4 regions of the Massilia sp. LMS1-1-1.1 genome follow, and region 1 is predicted to be linked to each of the others. Evidence: predicted binding sites of a transcription regulator. Region 1 holds the regulator's gene; each other region holds the start of a gene.

Region 1 (4,103 bases):
CGGCCCGTGACGATGCGCAAGCGGTTGCCGGGCCCGGCTTGCGCCACGCCCATGCCGCCGCCCATCACCACGCCATCCATCACGGCGATATACGGTTTCGGATAGAAATGAATTACATGATTTAACGCGTATTCTTCCGTAAAGAAATCTTCCAGCAAGGCGCTGCCGCCTTGCGGCGTGGCCAGGCCCGCATCGTAAAAGAAACGGATGTCGCCGCCGGCGCACAAGGCTTTTTCGCTGCTCGAGCGGATCACCACGGCGTCCACCTGCGGATCGTCGCGCCAGGCCAGCAGGGCCGCGCTCAGGGCGCGCACCATCTCCAGCGACAGGGAATTCAAGGCTTTCGGACGGTCGAGCACGATGTGCCCCGTGCGGTTGCGGATGGTAGTCTGGACGAAGTCGCTCATGGCAGGCGTGAAAGAAGTGAAAGTACAAACATTTTAGCGCCTGCGCGGGGAACATTGCGTTCAAAAGGCAGGGGCGCAAAAAAGGGCGCAATGTGCGCCCTTAGTTGATCACAACCGGTTGAAAGTCGCGGGCCGCTTAGGCGGGGGCGAATTCTTCTTCCGAGCTGTCTGGCAGATGCTTGATCGCCTCTTTACCGTGCCCTTGCACTTTGGTTTTGTATTTCATCACTTGCCTATCGAGCTTGTCGATCAGGGCATCGATCGCGGCATACAGGTCTTGTGCCAGGCTTTCCACATAGACAGTTTTGCCACTTAAACGCAGGTTGACTTCGGCCTTTTGACGTTTTTCTTTCTCTTTGAGGTTATCCACGGTCAGAATCACGGCGATATCGATAACTTGATCGAAATGACGTTTCACGCGCTCCAGCTTCGTTTGTACGTATTCACGGATGGCTGGTGTCACTTCGAGATGATGTCCGCTGATGGTGAGATTCATACACACTCCTAAAGATGATCGGGTTCGTGCGGTCCATCCTATCCGGCCCGCAGAGGAACCGAAAAAAACTTACAAACACTTACGCAGGCTCACTGGCGGAATTTTCAACGCTTCCCGGTATTTGGCAACAGTACGTCGCGCAATCACCATGCCTTGTTCCCCCAGCATGTCCGCAATCTTACTGTCGGATAAAGGATTTTTAGGGTCTTCTGCTCCTGTCAGTTGCACGATCAATGCCCGTATCGCCGTCGATGACGCTTCGCCCCCCGCTTCGGTGGCGACGTGGCTACCAAAGAAATATTTCAACTCGAACATGCCGTGCGGGGTCAGCATGTACTTTTGAGTTGTTACCCGCGAGATAGTACTCTCGTGTAAACCCAGTGTATCAGCTATTTCACGGAGCACAAGGGGGCGCATGGCAACGGCTCCGTGCGAGAAAAAGTTCTTTTGTCTTTCTACTATCGCCTGTGCCACGCGCAGGATCGTGTCGAAACGCTGGCGCATATTCTTGATCAACCACTTAGCTTCCTGCAACTGTGCGCCCATGGCGCCCTCGCCCTTGCCCTGCTTGAGCAAGTTGGCATACATGGCATTGACGCGCAGGCGCGGCATGACGTCGTTGTTCAGGGTCACTTGCCAGCCATTGCGCGCGCGCTTGACGACGACGTCGGGCACCACGTAATCGGACACGTCCGATGCGAATACGGCGCCCGGATGCGGATTGCACTGGCGAATCACCGTCTGCGCTTCGCGCAAGTCTTCATCGTCGCAGTCGAGGGCTTTTTTCAGCTTGTTGAAATCGCGCTGGGCAAACCAGGCCAGGTGCTTTTCCACGATGACGAGGGCCATGCGCCGCGTCACCATGGCGATGTGCGGCAAGCGCTTGATCTGCAGCGCCAGGCATTCGGACGCATTGCGCGCGCCCACGCCGGGCGGATCGAAACTTTGCAGCAGCGACAAGGCCGTGCGCATCTCGTCGGCATCGATTTCCAGCTCTTCCGGCAGACGCGCCAGGATGTCGTCGAGCGTCTCTTCCAGATAGCCATTGTCGTCGAGCGCGTCGATGATCAGCTCGACCAGCGCGCGGTCGCGCAACTCGAGCACCGTCACGCGCATCTGCTCCATCAGGTGTTCGCGCAGGGTGCAGTGATGGGCCTCGAGTTGCGGGCGCGAATCTTCGTCGTCGGGCGCCTTGCCCCGGCTCGCCTCGCTCCAGTCGCTGTCACCGCCGTCCGCAGCGGCCGGGCCCTCGCCCGCCTCGCCGTCAAAGGTTTCCGCTTCGGCCGGCGCGGCAGGCGCCTCCTGGCCTGGCGGCTGGGGCGGCGCTTCGGCCGGCGCGGCCGTGGAACTCAAGGCCCCGTCCGACAGCAGGCGCAGCGAACGGTCGAGCGGATCGTCGAGGCGCTCGAGCAAGGGATTGTCCGTCAGCAGTTGCTCGAGCTCCTGGTGCAATTCCAGGGTCGACAATTGCAACAGGCGTATCGATTGCTGCAACTGCGGCGTCAGTGCCAGGTGCTGCGAAGTGCGCAGCTGCAATGATTGTTTCATTGGCTTACATGCGGAAGTGTTCGCCCAGATAGACCCGGCGTACCGACTCGTTCGCGATGATGTCGTCGGGGCGTCCCGACGCCAGTACCGAGCCCTGGTTGATGATGTAGGCACGGTCGCAAATACCCAGCGTCTCGCGCACATTATGATCGGTGATCAGCACGCCGATATTGCGCTCCTTCAAGAAGCGCACGATGCGCTGGATCTCGATCACGGCGATCGGATCGACGCCGGCGAACGGTTCGTCGAGCAGCACGAAACGGGGATCGGTGGCCAGCGCGCGGGCGATTTCCACGCGGCGGCGCTCGCCGCCCGACAGGGACAGGGCCTGGTTCTCGCGCAGCTTTTCAATCTGCAAATCGGCCAGCAGTTTATCCAGGCGCTCCTCGATCTCGGCCTTCTTCAAAGGACGGCCTTCGACGGTCTGGATTTCCAGCACGGCGCGGATATTGTCTTCCACCGTCAGCTTGCGGAAGACGGACGCTTCCTGCGGCAGATAGGACAAGCCCATCTGCGCGCGGCGGTGGATCGGCAGGCTGGAAATGTCCACGCCGCTGATGTCGATGCTGCCGCCGTCCGACGGCACCAGGCCGACGATCATGTAGAACGAGGTGGTCTTGCCGGCGCCGTTCGGGCCCAGCAAACCCACCACTTCGCCGCATTCGACTTGCAGCGAGACATCATGCACGACTTGCCGCTTGCCATAGGTTTTTTGCAGACCGCGAACGATCAGGGTGCTGCCGCAACGAGTATTGTCCATTATTTCTTTCCTGGCGCAGGCGTGGCCGGCGCTTTCTCCGCTTGGGGCGCCTTGGTCTTCGGCTGGATCACCATGCGCACGCTGCCGCCATCGGAGGTGCTGGTGCCGCTGTCGGAATTTTCCATCTTGAATACTTCCTGGCGGCTGTCATACGAGATGAAGGCGCCATTGGCCACGTCGGTCACTTTCGTGCCTTCCAGGCGCGTCAGCTTGGCCTTGGAAAACAGTTTCACCACTTCCGTCTTGTTGTCGTATTCCACGCGCTCCGCCTCGCCCTCGACCCACAGGTCGCCCGCGCCATCGCGCTTCTGGCGGAACGTGGCCAGCTTGCCGGGATCGGCCCAGAAGGTGATGAACTGGTAGCCTTGCGGGTCTTCCGTGATCAGGGCCCGGCCCGCCTTCATGGTCAGGGTGCCCTTGACCAGCACGACGTCACCCGTCAGGGTACGCACTTGCTTGACGTCATCGACGTGGCCGCTACGTGCCGTGATGACGGCTTCCTTCTCGGAATCGGCCTTCTCGGCATGCGCCACGCCCATGATGGCCAGCGAAAATACGGTCAACAGCAAGATGTTCTTCATAGTAGGGTTTCCTTGTTTCATTCTGTCATTGTGCCGCCGCGGCCGGGCGCGGTTTCGGCGGGAGGACCATGCGCAGCGCATTCTGCACTTCCACCACGCCGGTGGCGTTATTGGCCTTCATGCCGATGCCATTGAGGCGCGAGGTGCCCGTCAGGATATCGACAGGCACGTCCGTTTCCATTCTTTCCTCGTCCGGAAACACCGTCAGCGCCTCCGTCCTGACCGTCAGGTTCTGCGCCTTCGGACTGGCCGCGCGGTCGATCACGACCTTGCGGTGCAGTTGCAGCCGGGTATTGTCCTGGTCGATATGC
Region 2 (4,103 bases), on a different contig from region 1:
CATGCCGAACGACAGGACGCTGGCCGGATTTTTCGCCGTGCTGTCGAGCATGGCATTGGTGACATTGCCCACGTCGGCCGCCTGGGCCAGCGATGCCAGACCCAAACCGATGACGATCCCCATGATTTTTTTCTGCACAATCATCTCCCTCTGTTTTATTAGTATGTGTGTCAAGTCTTGCGGTGTTCATGCGGCTGGGCATGCAGCAAGGCGCACTCTTCATCGGTGAACAGGCGCGAACGCGTCAAGAAGCGCTTGCCCGTGCCGTTGTCGAGTGAAAACATGCCGCCATTGCCATCAACCACATCGATAATCAACTGGGTATGCTCCCAGTACTCGAATTGCTCGAGTCCCATGTAGAACGGTGTGCCATTCAAATTGCCGAGATAGATGTCGGTATCGCTGACATCGAACTCGCCCAGCGCGTAGCACATGGGCGCGCTGCCGTCGCAGCAACCGCCCGACTGGAAAAACATCAGCGGGCCGTGACGCTGGCGCAACTTGTCCATCATTTCCAGTGCCGCATCGGTGGCGACCACCCGGGCAATTGCTGCACTCATGGCATCCCTTTCTGCGCGCCGCGCTTGGACGACAGGCGCGGCGCGTGTACCGGTTTAGAAGAAGCCCAGCGCTTTCGGGCTATAGCTCACCAGCAAGTTCTTCGTTTGCTGGTAGTGATCGAGCATCATCTTGTGGTTTTCGCGGCCGATACCCGATTGCTTGTAGCCGCCGAACGCGGCGTGAGCTGGATACAGGTGGTAGCAATTGGTCCACACGCGGCCCGCCTGAATGGCGCGTCCCATACGGAAGGCGCGCGAACCGTCGCGCGTCCACAAGCCGGCACCCAGGCCGTACAAGGTATCGTTGGCAATCGCCAGCGCGTCGGCCTCATCCTTGAAAGTGGTCACGGACACGACCGGTCCAAAGATTTCTTCCTGGAAGATGCGCATCTTGTTATTGCCCTTGAACACGGTCGGACGCACGTAGTAACCGCATTCCAGGTCGCCCGCCTGCGTGTTGCGCTCGCCGCCGGCCAGCACTTCGGCGCCTTCCTGGCGGCCGATGTCGAGGTAGGACAGGATTTTCTCCAGCTGCTCCTGCGACGCCTGCGCGCCGATCATGGTGGACGAATCGAGCGGATTGCCCTGCTTGATGGCGGCCACGCGCTTCAGGGCGCGTTCGATGAATTTCTCGTAGATCGATTCCTGGATCAGCACGCGCGATGGGCAGGTGCACACCTCGCCCTGGTTCAGCGCGAACATGGCAAAACCTTCCAGGCACTTGTCGAAATACTCATCGTCCGCATCCATCACATCTTCAAAGAAGATGTTCGGCGACTTGCCGCCCAGCTCCAGGGTGACGGGAATCAGGTTTTGCGCGGCATAACCCATGATCAAGCGGCCCGTGCCTGTTTCGCCCGTGAAGGCGATCTTGGCGATGCGCTTGCTCGATGCCAGCGGCTTGCCCGCTTCCAGCCCGAAACCGTTGATGATGTTCAGCACGCCCGGCGGCAGCAAATCGCCGATCAGCTCGATCAACACCATGATGGACGCCGGTGTCTGCTCGGCCGGTTTCAGCACCACGCAATTGCCAGCGGCCAAGGCTGGCGCCAGTTTCCACACGGCCATCAAAATCGGGAAATTCCATGGGATGATCTGGCCCACGACGCCGAGCGGCTCGTGGTAGTGGTAGGCATAGGTTTCCGCATCGATTTGCGCGACGGAACCTTCTTGCGCGCGGATGCAGCCGGCGAAATAACGGAAATGGTCGATGGCCAGCGGGATGTCGGCGTTCATCGTTTCGCGGATCGGCTTGCCGTTGTCGATGGTTTCCGCCGTGGCGATCAGGCTCAGGTTCTGTTCGATGCGGTCGGCGATACGGTTCAGGATATTGGCGCGCTCGGCGGGCGACGTCTTGCCCCAGGCATCCTTGGCGGCATGGGCCGCGTCCAAGGCCAGCTCGACGTCTTCCGCCGTGGAACGGGCGATTTCGCAAAATGGCAAGCCCGTGATCGGCGTGATGTTAGGAAAGTATTCACCTTTTACCGGGGCAACGAATTTGCCGCCAATGTAATTGTCATAGCGTTGTTTGAAGGGATTGGCTACGCCCAGTTTGCTGATGTCTGCGAGATTCATGTCGTCCTCTATCGGGTTAATTAGAATGGAATTGCTGTAATTAAAATCAAACGTCCTGGTACAGATGGGGTGAGTACACGGAGTCTTCCGCAAATGCCGTGCCAGCTCGGCATCCCACTACAAACTTAGCCGCTTTTATCCCTGTTACAAGGGCGTAACATCAATACCGGTACACTTTTCAGCACATGCACCGGGGCTTGGGTGAAAGGCGTGGGCCTGTTTGCGTTTTGAACAAGCTGGCGGCGTCCTGTTCCAATTCGGGCCAGCCCTGCGACATCTCCGCTGCGCCGCTGCACAATGGAACAGGTGTACCAGACTGGAACACCTGCTCTGTGCCACCAAGGAATCAACGAATCACCACGCCCCATGGCAATTCACCTACGGCAATATCGGCCACCTTGCGCGCGCTGGCCGTGTCGATGACGGAAACGCTGTTCGAGCGGCCATTGGCCACATACAGCTTGGCGCCATCGGGCGTGATGGCCATGTTCCATGGGCGCTTGCCAACGGGAATGGTGGCCGTCACCTCATTGCTGGCCGTGTCGATCACCATCACCGTGCCATCGATACCATTCGAGACATACACTTGCTTGCCGCTGGGATGGACCACGATGCCATTCGCATTCTTGCCAGCGGGAATGGTGGCAATGGCCTTGCGCGCGGCCATGTCGATGACGTAGACGGCATTGACCAGTTCGCACGCCACGTAGGCGCGGCCCGAGTCCGGACTGAAACCGATGCCGCGCGGACGCAGTCCCACGGCGATGGACGCCACCTGGCGGCGCTGCGCCACATCAATGACATCGACTTGTTCGGCCTCTTCCGCGCTGACCAGCAGCCAGCGCCCATCGGGGCTGAAGACGGCATGTTCCGGGTTGCGTCCCTGTACCTTGATATCGGCGAGCAAGCTACCGGTATGCCCATCGAGCAAGGCCACGCTATTGTTTTCCTCGACGGCCACGGCCACGTGACTACCATCTTGCGAGGCGCTGACACCTTCGGGCGACTTGCCCAGCGCCACCTTACGCACGGGTGCGTCGCCAGCGTTATCGATCAGCAACAAGGCACTGCTGGCGGCGTCCGTGACAAACAATTGCCGCCCGGTGGGATCGGCGGCGATGCCGCGCGGACGCTTGCCGGCTGCAATCTGGCGCACTACCTGGTCGGTCGCCGTGTCGATCACGCTCAAGGTGCCCGATTTTTCATTGGGAACATAAGCAAATGGAGCGGCCTGGAGGGCGCTGCTGGCGAGCGCAGGCAGCAGCCAGCACACCTGGCGCAAGCGCGGGAAGAAGTTGGGCATAATCACCTTTCGATGGCAAAACACAGGAAAAGCGCGCGGCATCGGCGCATCTGAACATTGCTGTATGCAAACGCCGTGCCACTGACACGCGTATAATTTCAGCCCACCAATGGAGACATGGCAGGCATATTGCTTGATACAACTATGCAGACCTGCGCCGCGCACGCGACCAAAGCAGGCTTTTATTCACATTGGAGAATCCGCATGCAGCACCGTTTCCGCCTGAACACCATCGCCAGCCTGTTTGTCGCCGGCAGCGCTACCCTCGCCCCCCACGTCTTTGCCGCCGAGGCAGCTGCCCCGGCCAACGGGCAACTGATGGATACGGTGGTCGTCAGCGGCAGCCGCATCGCCCACCCCAGCCAGGAAGTGCCGGCCTCGATCGACGTCGTCGACAGCGCCCGCATCCAGGATGGCCAAATCCGCGTCAACGCGTCGGAAGCGCTGGCCGCCGTGCCGGGCCTGGTCGTGCAAAATCGTCAGAACTATGCGCAAGACTTGCAGATCTCGTCGCGCGGCTTCGGCGCACGCTCGGCCTTCGGCGTGCGCGGCGTCAAACTGATCAGCGATGGCATTCCTGCCAGCATGCCGGACGGCCAAGGCCAGGCCGCCACCTTCAACCTCGATACGGCCGAGCGCATCGAAGTGCTGCGCGGACCGTTTTC
Region 3 (4,103 bases), on a different contig from region 1:
GCGTGAGGATGGCCGTCACGTCCTTGAATTCCGTATAGGAATTTTTCGCGCCCGATGGCGTGTATTCGACCACCGTGCCCGTCACGCGCACCAGTTCGCCCGGCTGCACGGTGGTGGCCGTCGCGCCCGTGTACACGAAGATGCCGTCCGACGTAGACGGGTCGCCATCGCCGGCCGCGTCCTGGATGAAGAAGCCAGTGCCCACTTTCAACGTCACCACGCCCTCGGTCGTCTGCACGGAATTGGCGTACGGGCTGCTGGCACCACTGCCCTGGATTTGCGGGATCGTGTGGCTGATGGCGGCCAGGCCTTGCACGGCCACATCGACCTTGCACGACGCCGTCTGCTGCTGGTCGTTGCTGAAATTCACGATGACCGGGTAATTTCCCACCGGCACGCCAGCGGCCACCAGCAGGTTCACGCTGGCGCTCTCGCCCGCCACGCCGGCCGCGCTGAAATTGGCCAGGCTGATGCCGGCCACGGCGGGCGAGCTCAGGGTGGCGGCATTCACCACGCCATCAACGTCGGACGCGCGCAGCACGGCGCTGCCGCCATTGCCCACGGCCAAGGCCAGGTTGGCCGGGCAGCTGGTAATAATCTGGTGCACGACGGGGCCGCCGCACACATTCAGCGGCGAAGCCGTATTGCGTGGCGCCACGCTGCCGGTGGCGAAGTCCACGCTATTGTCGTCCGTGTCGCCGCAGCCGCCATTCGCGCGCGCAATCGACAGGGTATTTGATGGTGCGGGTGCCACGGCGCCTTCAAAACCATTGGCCGTGCCGAAACCGACCAGGTCGACGATGGCGGCGCCCGTCGGGCTGGCGCCCGTCTGGGCCGTCTTGCTATTGCTCAGCAACACCTTGCCCGCCGTGCCAGACATGGCCGCGCCGCCCGTCGCATCCGGCGTCGGCAGCGCGGCCGTGCCGCCTGCGCCCTTGGCTTGCTGGACCAGCAAATACTGGCCAGGTTGCAAATCGATAGCCGGCAAGGCCGTGACGGCCCAGGTCGTACCGGCGGCGGAGGCGTATTGCACGCTCCAGTTATTCACATTTACCGGGCTGGCGCCGCGGTTGAAAATCTCGATGAAATCGTGGGTGTACAGCGCCCCGGAATTGCCGCCGCCGCCATACACCTGGCTGATGACGAGGTCGGAAGCGGCCAGGGCCGGCACGGACAGGCTGGCCAGCACGGCGGCCATGACGGTCAGGCGCAGCGGCGTGCGCAAGGGTGAAAACGAGGTGTGCATGAGGATCCCGGTCGGTAAATAGATGGCGCCGGCCCCACATGATCGGTCGGCGCGCCACAATTAACAAAAATATTTCAGACTTGTTATTTGCATATTAAAGGCCCGGGATGACAACTTGATGACATTTGATTAAGCCGAATGGAGTAAGACCTCACCATTCAGCCTCTTCCGATACCTGCTGAAACGTATTTTTTGAGCAACATACGGCGCTCTGTGGCAAGTCAAAAAAGACGCCGTCAGGAAAAATGTGATATATTTAAGGCAAATAAGTTTGGTTCCTGATAACAACAACCAGCTTCGCGACAACAGATACCGCAACAATGAGTGCAGGCCCCAGCCTCGCTTGCCTCTTGGAATGCACATCCGGCCATGCACACAAAGGTCGCATTACCGGTAGCAACATTAATCGCATCACGAACGGACAGCGCACGGCGCGACGCTCGCATGCATTCTGAAGAGATACACCATGTTAAAACCACGCAAGCAATACACCGTTTTCTGCGCCGCCATGGCGACGGCCCTGTTCATGACCGCAGGGTTGGCGCAGGCGCAAACAGCGGCGGCACAGGCCAATGCGGACAGCAAGCGCTGCGAAGCGGGCAATGCGGATGGCGGCGGCAAGGGCGCCGAATTCAACCCCGACAGTTCAAGCAGCGCCTGCAGTCTGGCGAATGGTTTCGTCAACTTTGGCTCGCGCAGCAATGACGGTATCGGCTCGACGCCCGAATTTGGCGCCGGCGAGTCCGACCAGGTATTGCGCGCGCCTGCATTTTCCGGCAATGGCCATCGCCTGGCCAATGCCTTCGGGCAGCCTGCCGATGCAGGATACGGCGCCAATGCAAGCTTGCTGGCCAGCACCGGCCAGCACCATTTCGGCAGCCGCGACTTCGTGTATGCGCAGGAAGAACCGGCCATCGAGGGGCGTGGCTATGAAGCTGGCCGCGGCCTGCGTACCGGCGACGTGTACGAGCCGCTGCTGGTCTCGTCCGGCGGCGGCATCGCGCCACCGGCCGGTGGCGGCGGTGTCGGCGGCGGCGGCGCCAGCGGCGGTTTCGACCGCAACGGCGGCGGCGCGATCAACACGGGCGGCAATGGCGTCGTAGTACCGCCGATTCCTCCCGTGCCGGAACCGGAAACCTATGTAATGTTGCTGGCAGGCTTGGGACTGCTCAGCTGGATCGGCCGCCGCCGCAACGGCAAGGTATAAAAAAATGGCTCATACGAGCCATTTTTTTTGCCTTCAATCATGCCTGCATGCCGTCAGCGGCGGAAGCTGGCGTAGGGTGCGGCCAGGGGATCGCCGATGAACAAGCCCTGAGCAGGCCAGGCGACGCTGCCCCAGTACGCTTCAAGCGCCGTCATGCCGCTCAGGTAGCGGCGCAGCAGCACCGTAGGGTTGGGAAATTTCTGCCAATAATTGCAGGGCTCGCTGACAGTGCCGTAACTGGCGGTCGCGCCCGCTTCCAGCCAACGCTGGCTACTCATCTGCGCCGTGCCCTGCAAATCGCCGCCAAACGACGTCAGGTGGTCGGCCAGAGCGCCCGGCAGGAAACGCAAGGTGTCAAGCTTGTCCACCTTTGCCATGCCCGTCTGGTACACCATGATATCTTGCGCGCCTTCCAGCACATCGGCCTTCATGCTCTTGATCGTCAACTTGCGCTGGCGCACCACCCCGGCAGGCGGGAAAAATGCCGCGCGGCTGTTGCGCGCACCTTCGCTCGTGTTCAGGTAATACGCGCTGGCGGCCGGTACGGCAAAGCCGCTGGCCGTGCCGCGATCGACGACCGCCTTGGCCTCCTCGACAAAATCGATGGGCAGCAACATCGACAGACGCATGCCCAGCTGGCTGAAGGGCTGGCCCGTATTGCTGTTGAAGTAGGTACTGGCCTTGCCAGCGCCGCAGCTCTTCGCGCACTGCCCGGCGTCATATCCCAGGGTAAAGGCCGAGGTGATGGAGTTGCATTCGACCGCATACGGCGCGCTCCATACCATCAGCACCGCCTGGATACCGGGCTTCAGCTGGCCATCGATGCGCTCCTTCAGTTGAGCGAACTGGTCCATGCTCAGCTTGCGCGGCCGGTTCGGAATATGCACATGCACGACATTGGCGGCAGGAATGGCATGCGCCTGGCGGTAATACTCCCCCACCTCGATACTGTTCGGTTCAGCATCATTGATGACGATGGCCAATTGTGACGGTTGCAAGCCGGGCGCAGCGGCCGGTTCGGCGCCATGGGCGCTACTGGCCAGCAATGCCAGCGACAGACAGAATGAAATACGCAATGGGGTACCGGGAAAAAATACACGTGCGATTGATTAAAACGGCCGTTTGCCGGCCGCCCATGGTGCCAACAATTATAGCCTTGAAAATAGCCCCGGAAGCGTTGCAAAAAAAAACGGAGGCTGAGGCCTCCGCTTTTCCATTCACGCCACGGCCATCACGCCTGCTACTTGCGGCGGCGCGCCATGAAACCCACGAGGCCCAGGCCTGCCAGCAACATGGCATAGGTTTCCGGTTCCGGCACGGGATTGACCGACACGTTGCCGCTATAGCTGCCGCCGGCCGCCGAAGCCACGTAGCCATTCACTTCCAGGAAGTAGTCGCCGGCGCCCAGGGGGGCCGTATTGGACGACAGGACCCAGGCCTGGTCGGCCGCCGTAAAGTTCACCAGGTCCAGCGCCCCTTGCAAGACGACGCCGCCGGCATTCTTCAGACTGAAACCCGTCAAGGTCAGGCCCGAGTTCAGGCTGGGCTTCAGGGAAGTGGCCAGGCCGCTGAAATCATTGCTACCGGTCAAGGTGAACAGAAACTTGTCGCTGAAGAAATTGTGCTCGACGCCTGCCAACTGGCCCGGCG
Region 4 (4,103 bases), on a different contig from region 1:
AGGTGGTGGCGGCCGTGCCCACGGCCGGCCCCGTGCCGCCGCCCAGCATGGTGGTCACGCCGCTCATCAGCGCTTCCTCGATCTGCTGCGGGCAAATGAAGTGGATATGCGTGTCGACGCCGCCGGCCGTGACGATCATGCCTTCGCCGGCGATGATTTCCGTGGCGCCGCCGATGGCCAGAGTGACGCCAGGCTGGATGTCCGGGTTGCCCGCCTTGCCGATGCCGAAGATCAGGCCGTTCTTCAAGCCGATATCGGCTTTGACGATGCCCCAGTGGTCGAGGATGACGGCATTCGTGATGACGGTATCCATCACCTCGGCCGCGCAGCGCTGCGACTGGCCCATGCCGTCGCGGATCACCTTGCCGCCGCCGAATTTCACCTCTTCGCCGTAGATCGCATAGTCATGCTCGATCTCGATGAACAGTTCCGTGTCGGCCAGGCGGATGCGGTCGCCCTTGGTGGGGCCGAACATCTCGGCATACGCGCTACGGGGAATGCTGGCCATCTCAATCCTTTCCCGGTGGTGTGTCTTGCAGTTCGCCCATCACTTCGCCATTGAAGCCGTAGACCTTGCGCTCGCCCGCCAGCGCCACCAGTTCCACCGTGCGCTGCTGGCCCGGCTCGAAGCGCACGGCCGTGCCGGCCGTGATGTTCAGGCGCATGCCGTAGGCGCGCCAGCGCTCGAAAGCCAGCGCCGGATTGACTTCAAAAAAATGGAAGTGCGAGCCGACCTGTATCGGCCGGTCGCCCCGGTTGGCCACCACCACGGTGGCCGTGGCGCGCCCGGTATTCAAGCTGATTTCGCCTTCTTCCAATTGGTATTCGCCTGGGGTCATGATGGGCTCCTTCTCAAAAAACTACGGTATCGGGTGGTGCACGGTCACCAGCTTGCTGCCATCGGGGAAGGTCGCTTCCACCTGGATGTCGGGGATCATCTCGGCGATGCCGTCCATGACGTCGGCGCGCGAGAGTATCTTCGTACCGTCCGACATCAGCTGCGCCACCGACTTGCCATCGCGCGCGCCTTCCATGATGGCGGCGCTGATCAGGGCCACCGCTTCCGGATAATTCAATTTCAAGCCGCGCGCCAGGCGCCGTTCGGCCAGCAGCGCGGCCGTAAAAATCAGCAGCTTGTCTTTTTCGCGGGGAGTCAGGTCCATAGTTTTCCTTGTTCTTTCCTGATTAAGTGTTCCAGATGCGGGGCACGACGGCATCGCGTCCCAGCATGGCGGGGCGCAGCAGCTGCCAGGCGGCCAGCATGACGCGCCGCGCCGCCTCGCTGTCGCCGCACAACAGGCGCACCACCACCAGCGATTTCATGTGCGTGGCGCCAAACGCGGCGCCGGCCGGCACGGCGATCCCGCGCACGGCCGCCAGCACGTCGGGAGAAACGGGCATGCCGACGGCGATCAGGGTGGCGCACACCGTGTGGCCCGCCAATCCCAGTGGGCTGGCCATCAGCGCGCCGCCACCCGCCAGCACGCCCTGCTCCCACCACAGCAGCTTGCCGCCACGGCGGATCTGCACCTGCTGGCTGATGCTGCCCGTGTTGAAAACTTCGCCCGAGGCGCTGCGGCCCAGGCAGACGATGTCGCAGCCGATGTAGCTGGCGTCCGGCGCCAGTTCCACTTCGTGGCGCAGGCGCACGCAGGCCTGGTCGAAGAAAATGCTTTCCTGCGGCAGCCACTCGATGGCCGCGCCGCTACCGGCGCGCAGCACGATGTGCTGGCCCGAGACGTGGCCATTGGCGCGGTACCATTTGGCCGCGCCCGGCGACGTGAGCAAGGCGTGCGCGCCCTCGCCCACCGTGGCGTCGACTGCCAGCTGGTCGCCGCCCACGACGCCACCGGGCGGATGGATGATGATGGCGTGGCAGACGGCGCCGCCTTCCGGGTACAGGGGCTTTTGCACGCGCAGGGGGCCGCTATGCGTGCGCTCGACGAGGCGGCTGACGCCATCGTGCAAGGCAAAGCCCAGGCGCAGCTGCGCCTGCCAGGCGCCGTGCGCGCTGGCTGGTAAAGGCGTGACTGGTCGGGTGCTGTCTGGCATGCGGGGCAATCGCGTAAATAAGCGATTACCTAAGCAGGATATGTGCCAGCGTCAGGGGAAGGAAAAGTGAGAATCGTGCACCGCGCTGCGGCGGGCGCACCGGCATGGTGCATCGGCCGCACCGCGGCGCTTAGGCCACGGCCACTGTCACGGCCAGGGTGCGCCGTTCGCGCAGCAAGGCCGTGAAGGCTTCCGCGGCCAGGGGGCGGCTGAAAAAATAGCCCTGCATTTCATCGCAGCCGTGTTCCGTCAGGAAGTCGACCTGTTCGCGCGTTTCCACGCCTTCGGCGATGACGCGCATGTCGAGGTTGTGCGCCAACGAGATGACGGAACGGGCGATGGCCGCGTCGCTGCTGCTGGTGGTGACGTCGTCGACGAAGGATTTGTCGATCTTCAGCACGTCGATGGGAAAGCGTTTCAGGTAGCCGAGGCTGGAATAGCCGGTGCCGAAATCGTCGAGCGAAATGCCCACGCCGATATCCTTCAGGCGCGTGAGGGCCGCCACGGCCTTGTCCGGGTCGCCCATCACCGTGCTTTCCGTGATCTCGATGCCGAGGCAGGCGGGCGCGATGCCGTATTTGCGCAAGGCCGCCTCGACGAACGGCACCGTGCGGTCCTGCGCGAACTGTTTGCCGGACAGGTTGACGGCCACCTTGATGCTGCCCAGGCCAGCGTCGTGCCAGGCGCGGATTTGCGCGCACACGCTTTCGAGCACCCATTCGCCGATGGCCGTGATCGAGCCGTATTCCTCGGCCAGCGCGATGAACAGGCCGGGCGGCACCTTGCCCAGCACCGGGTTATCCCAGCGCAGCAGGGCTTCAGCGCCCAGCAAGGCGCCCGTGCGCAAGCACATCTGCGGCTGGTAGTGCACTTCGAATTCATCGCGGCAGATGGCGCCGCGCAGCTGCTGCTGCATCGCCAGGCGGGCGCGGATATCGCTGCCCATGCGTTCCGTGAAGAAGGCGTAATGGTCGCGCCCCATTTCCTTGGCGCGCACGAGGGCCGTGTCGGCGTGGCGCAGCACGTCGTCGAGGCTGTCGCCGTCGGCCGGGCACATGGCGATGCCGATGCTGGTCGTCAGCGCCAGGCGTTCGCCATCGACGCTGAGTTCCTCGCGCAAGCCGGCCAGGATGGTTTGCGCCAGCCCCAGGGTACGCCCCAGCAGGGCATCGTCCTGCAGCAGTATCTGGAATTCGTCGCCGCCCTGGCGCACCACCGTGTCGCCTTCGCGCACGCAGCCGGACAGGAAACGCGCCACCACTTGCAGCGCCTTGTCGCCGACGGCCTGGCCGTGCGAATCGTTGATATTCTTGAAGCGGTCCAGGTCGAGGCACATCAGCACCACCTGCTGGCTGTCGCGCACGGCGTTCGCGCGCGCCTGTTCGAAGCGCTCGCGCAGCAGCACGCGGTTCGGCAAACCGGTCAGCGCATCGTGGTAGGAAAGGAAATCGATCAGATGCTGCTCGGCCTTGCGTTCGCTGATGTCGAGGAAGACGCCGATATAGTTGACGACGGCGCCGTCGGGTCCGTGCACGGTGGAGACGCTGAGCAGGCAGGGATAGGTGTCGCCGCTCTTGCGCCGCGTCTGCACCTCGCCCGACCAGCAGCCGCTGCTGCGCAAGCCCTGGCGCAGGGCCAGCAGCACCGCTTCGCCCGTGTATTCGGCGTGCAGGCGCATGATGTCCGTGCCCACCACTTCCTGCGCCGCGTAGCCGGTGATGCGCGTAAAGGCGGGATTGGCGGTGACGATGACGCCGGCCGCATCGGTAATCAGGATGGCGTCCTGGGTCGCTTCGAAGACCTGGCCCGACAGGCGCAGCAATTCTTCATTGGCGCGGCGGATCTGCACTTCGCGCGCCAGTGTGCTGGCCACCTGCTCGAGTTCGGCCGTGCGTTCGGCCACCCTCCGTTCTAGGTTGGCGCGTTCCTGCGCCAGTTGCAGCTGCGCCCGCGCCAGGCGCACGTGGGCGTCGGTGCGGGCCAGGATTTCCTCGGCCTGGAAGGGCTTGGCGATGAAATCGACGGCGCCCAGCGCAAAGCCGCGCACCTTG

What was found. The regulator sigma-54, encoded in region 1, starts transcription at its own class of promoters, with help from an activator protein. The targets are predictions, from matches to a motif close to TGGCANGNAANCTGCTTT.
Region 2: a site for sigma-54 is predicted at 2,222-2,239, ahead of adh (aldehyde dehydrogenase). Genes of this name have one in related genera too.
Region 3: a site for sigma-54 is predicted at 1,687-1,704, ahead of MRBLMS1_RS22255 (PEP-CTERM sorting domain-containing protein). Genes of this name have one in related genera too.
Region 4: a site for sigma-54 is predicted at 2,083-2,100, ahead of MRBLMS1_RS03930 (urease accessory protein UreD). Genes of this name have one in related genera too.

Annotation. Positions count from the first base shown of each region.
Region 1 covers NZ_JBFPNG010000023.1:187,438-191,540, forward strand. The annotation lists gene MRBLMS1_RS15855 (enoyl-CoA hydratase/isomerase family protein) at 1-407, opposite strand, end outside; gene hpf (ribosome hibernation-promoting factor, HPF/YfiA family) at 544-903, opposite strand; gene MRBLMS1_RS15865 (RNA polymerase factor sigma-54) at 973-2,451, opposite strand; gene lptB (LPS export ABC transporter ATP-binding protein) at 2,456-3,211, opposite strand; gene lptA (lipopolysaccharide transport periplasmic protein LptA) at 3,211-3,792, opposite strand; gene lptC (LPS export ABC transporter periplasmic protein LptC) at 3,818-4,103, opposite strand, start outside.
Region 2 covers NZ_JBFPNG010000004.1:8,582-12,684, forward strand. The annotation lists gene MRBLMS1_RS09790 (PQQ-dependent methanol/ethanol family dehydrogenase) at 1-123, opposite strand, end outside; gene MRBLMS1_RS09795 (DUF779 domain-containing protein) at 171-560, opposite strand; gene adh (aldehyde dehydrogenase) at 615-2,135, opposite strand; gene MRBLMS1_RS09805 (beta-propeller fold lactonase family protein) at 2,482-3,438, opposite strand; gene MRBLMS1_RS09810 (TonB-dependent receptor family protein) at 3,643-4,103, shown strand, end outside.
Region 3 covers NZ_JBFPNG010000045.1:64,648-68,750, forward strand. The annotation lists gene MRBLMS1_RS22250 (ExeM/NucH family extracellular endonuclease) at 1-1,246, opposite strand, end outside; gene MRBLMS1_RS22255 (PEP-CTERM sorting domain-containing protein) at 1,713-2,453, shown strand; gene MRBLMS1_RS22260 (TIGR03790 family protein) at 2,507-3,529, opposite strand; gene MRBLMS1_RS22265 (FxDxF family PEP-CTERM protein) at 3,694-4,103, opposite strand, start outside.
Region 4 covers NZ_JBFPNG010000001.1:853,671-857,773, forward strand. The annotation lists gene ureC (urease subunit alpha) at 1-508, opposite strand, end outside; gene MRBLMS1_RS03920 (urease subunit beta) at 510-839, opposite strand; gene MRBLMS1_RS03925 (urease subunit gamma) at 861-1,163, opposite strand; gene MRBLMS1_RS03930 (urease accessory protein UreD) at 1,186-2,052, opposite strand; gene MRBLMS1_RS03935 (two-component system response regulator) at 2,183-4,103, opposite strand, start outside.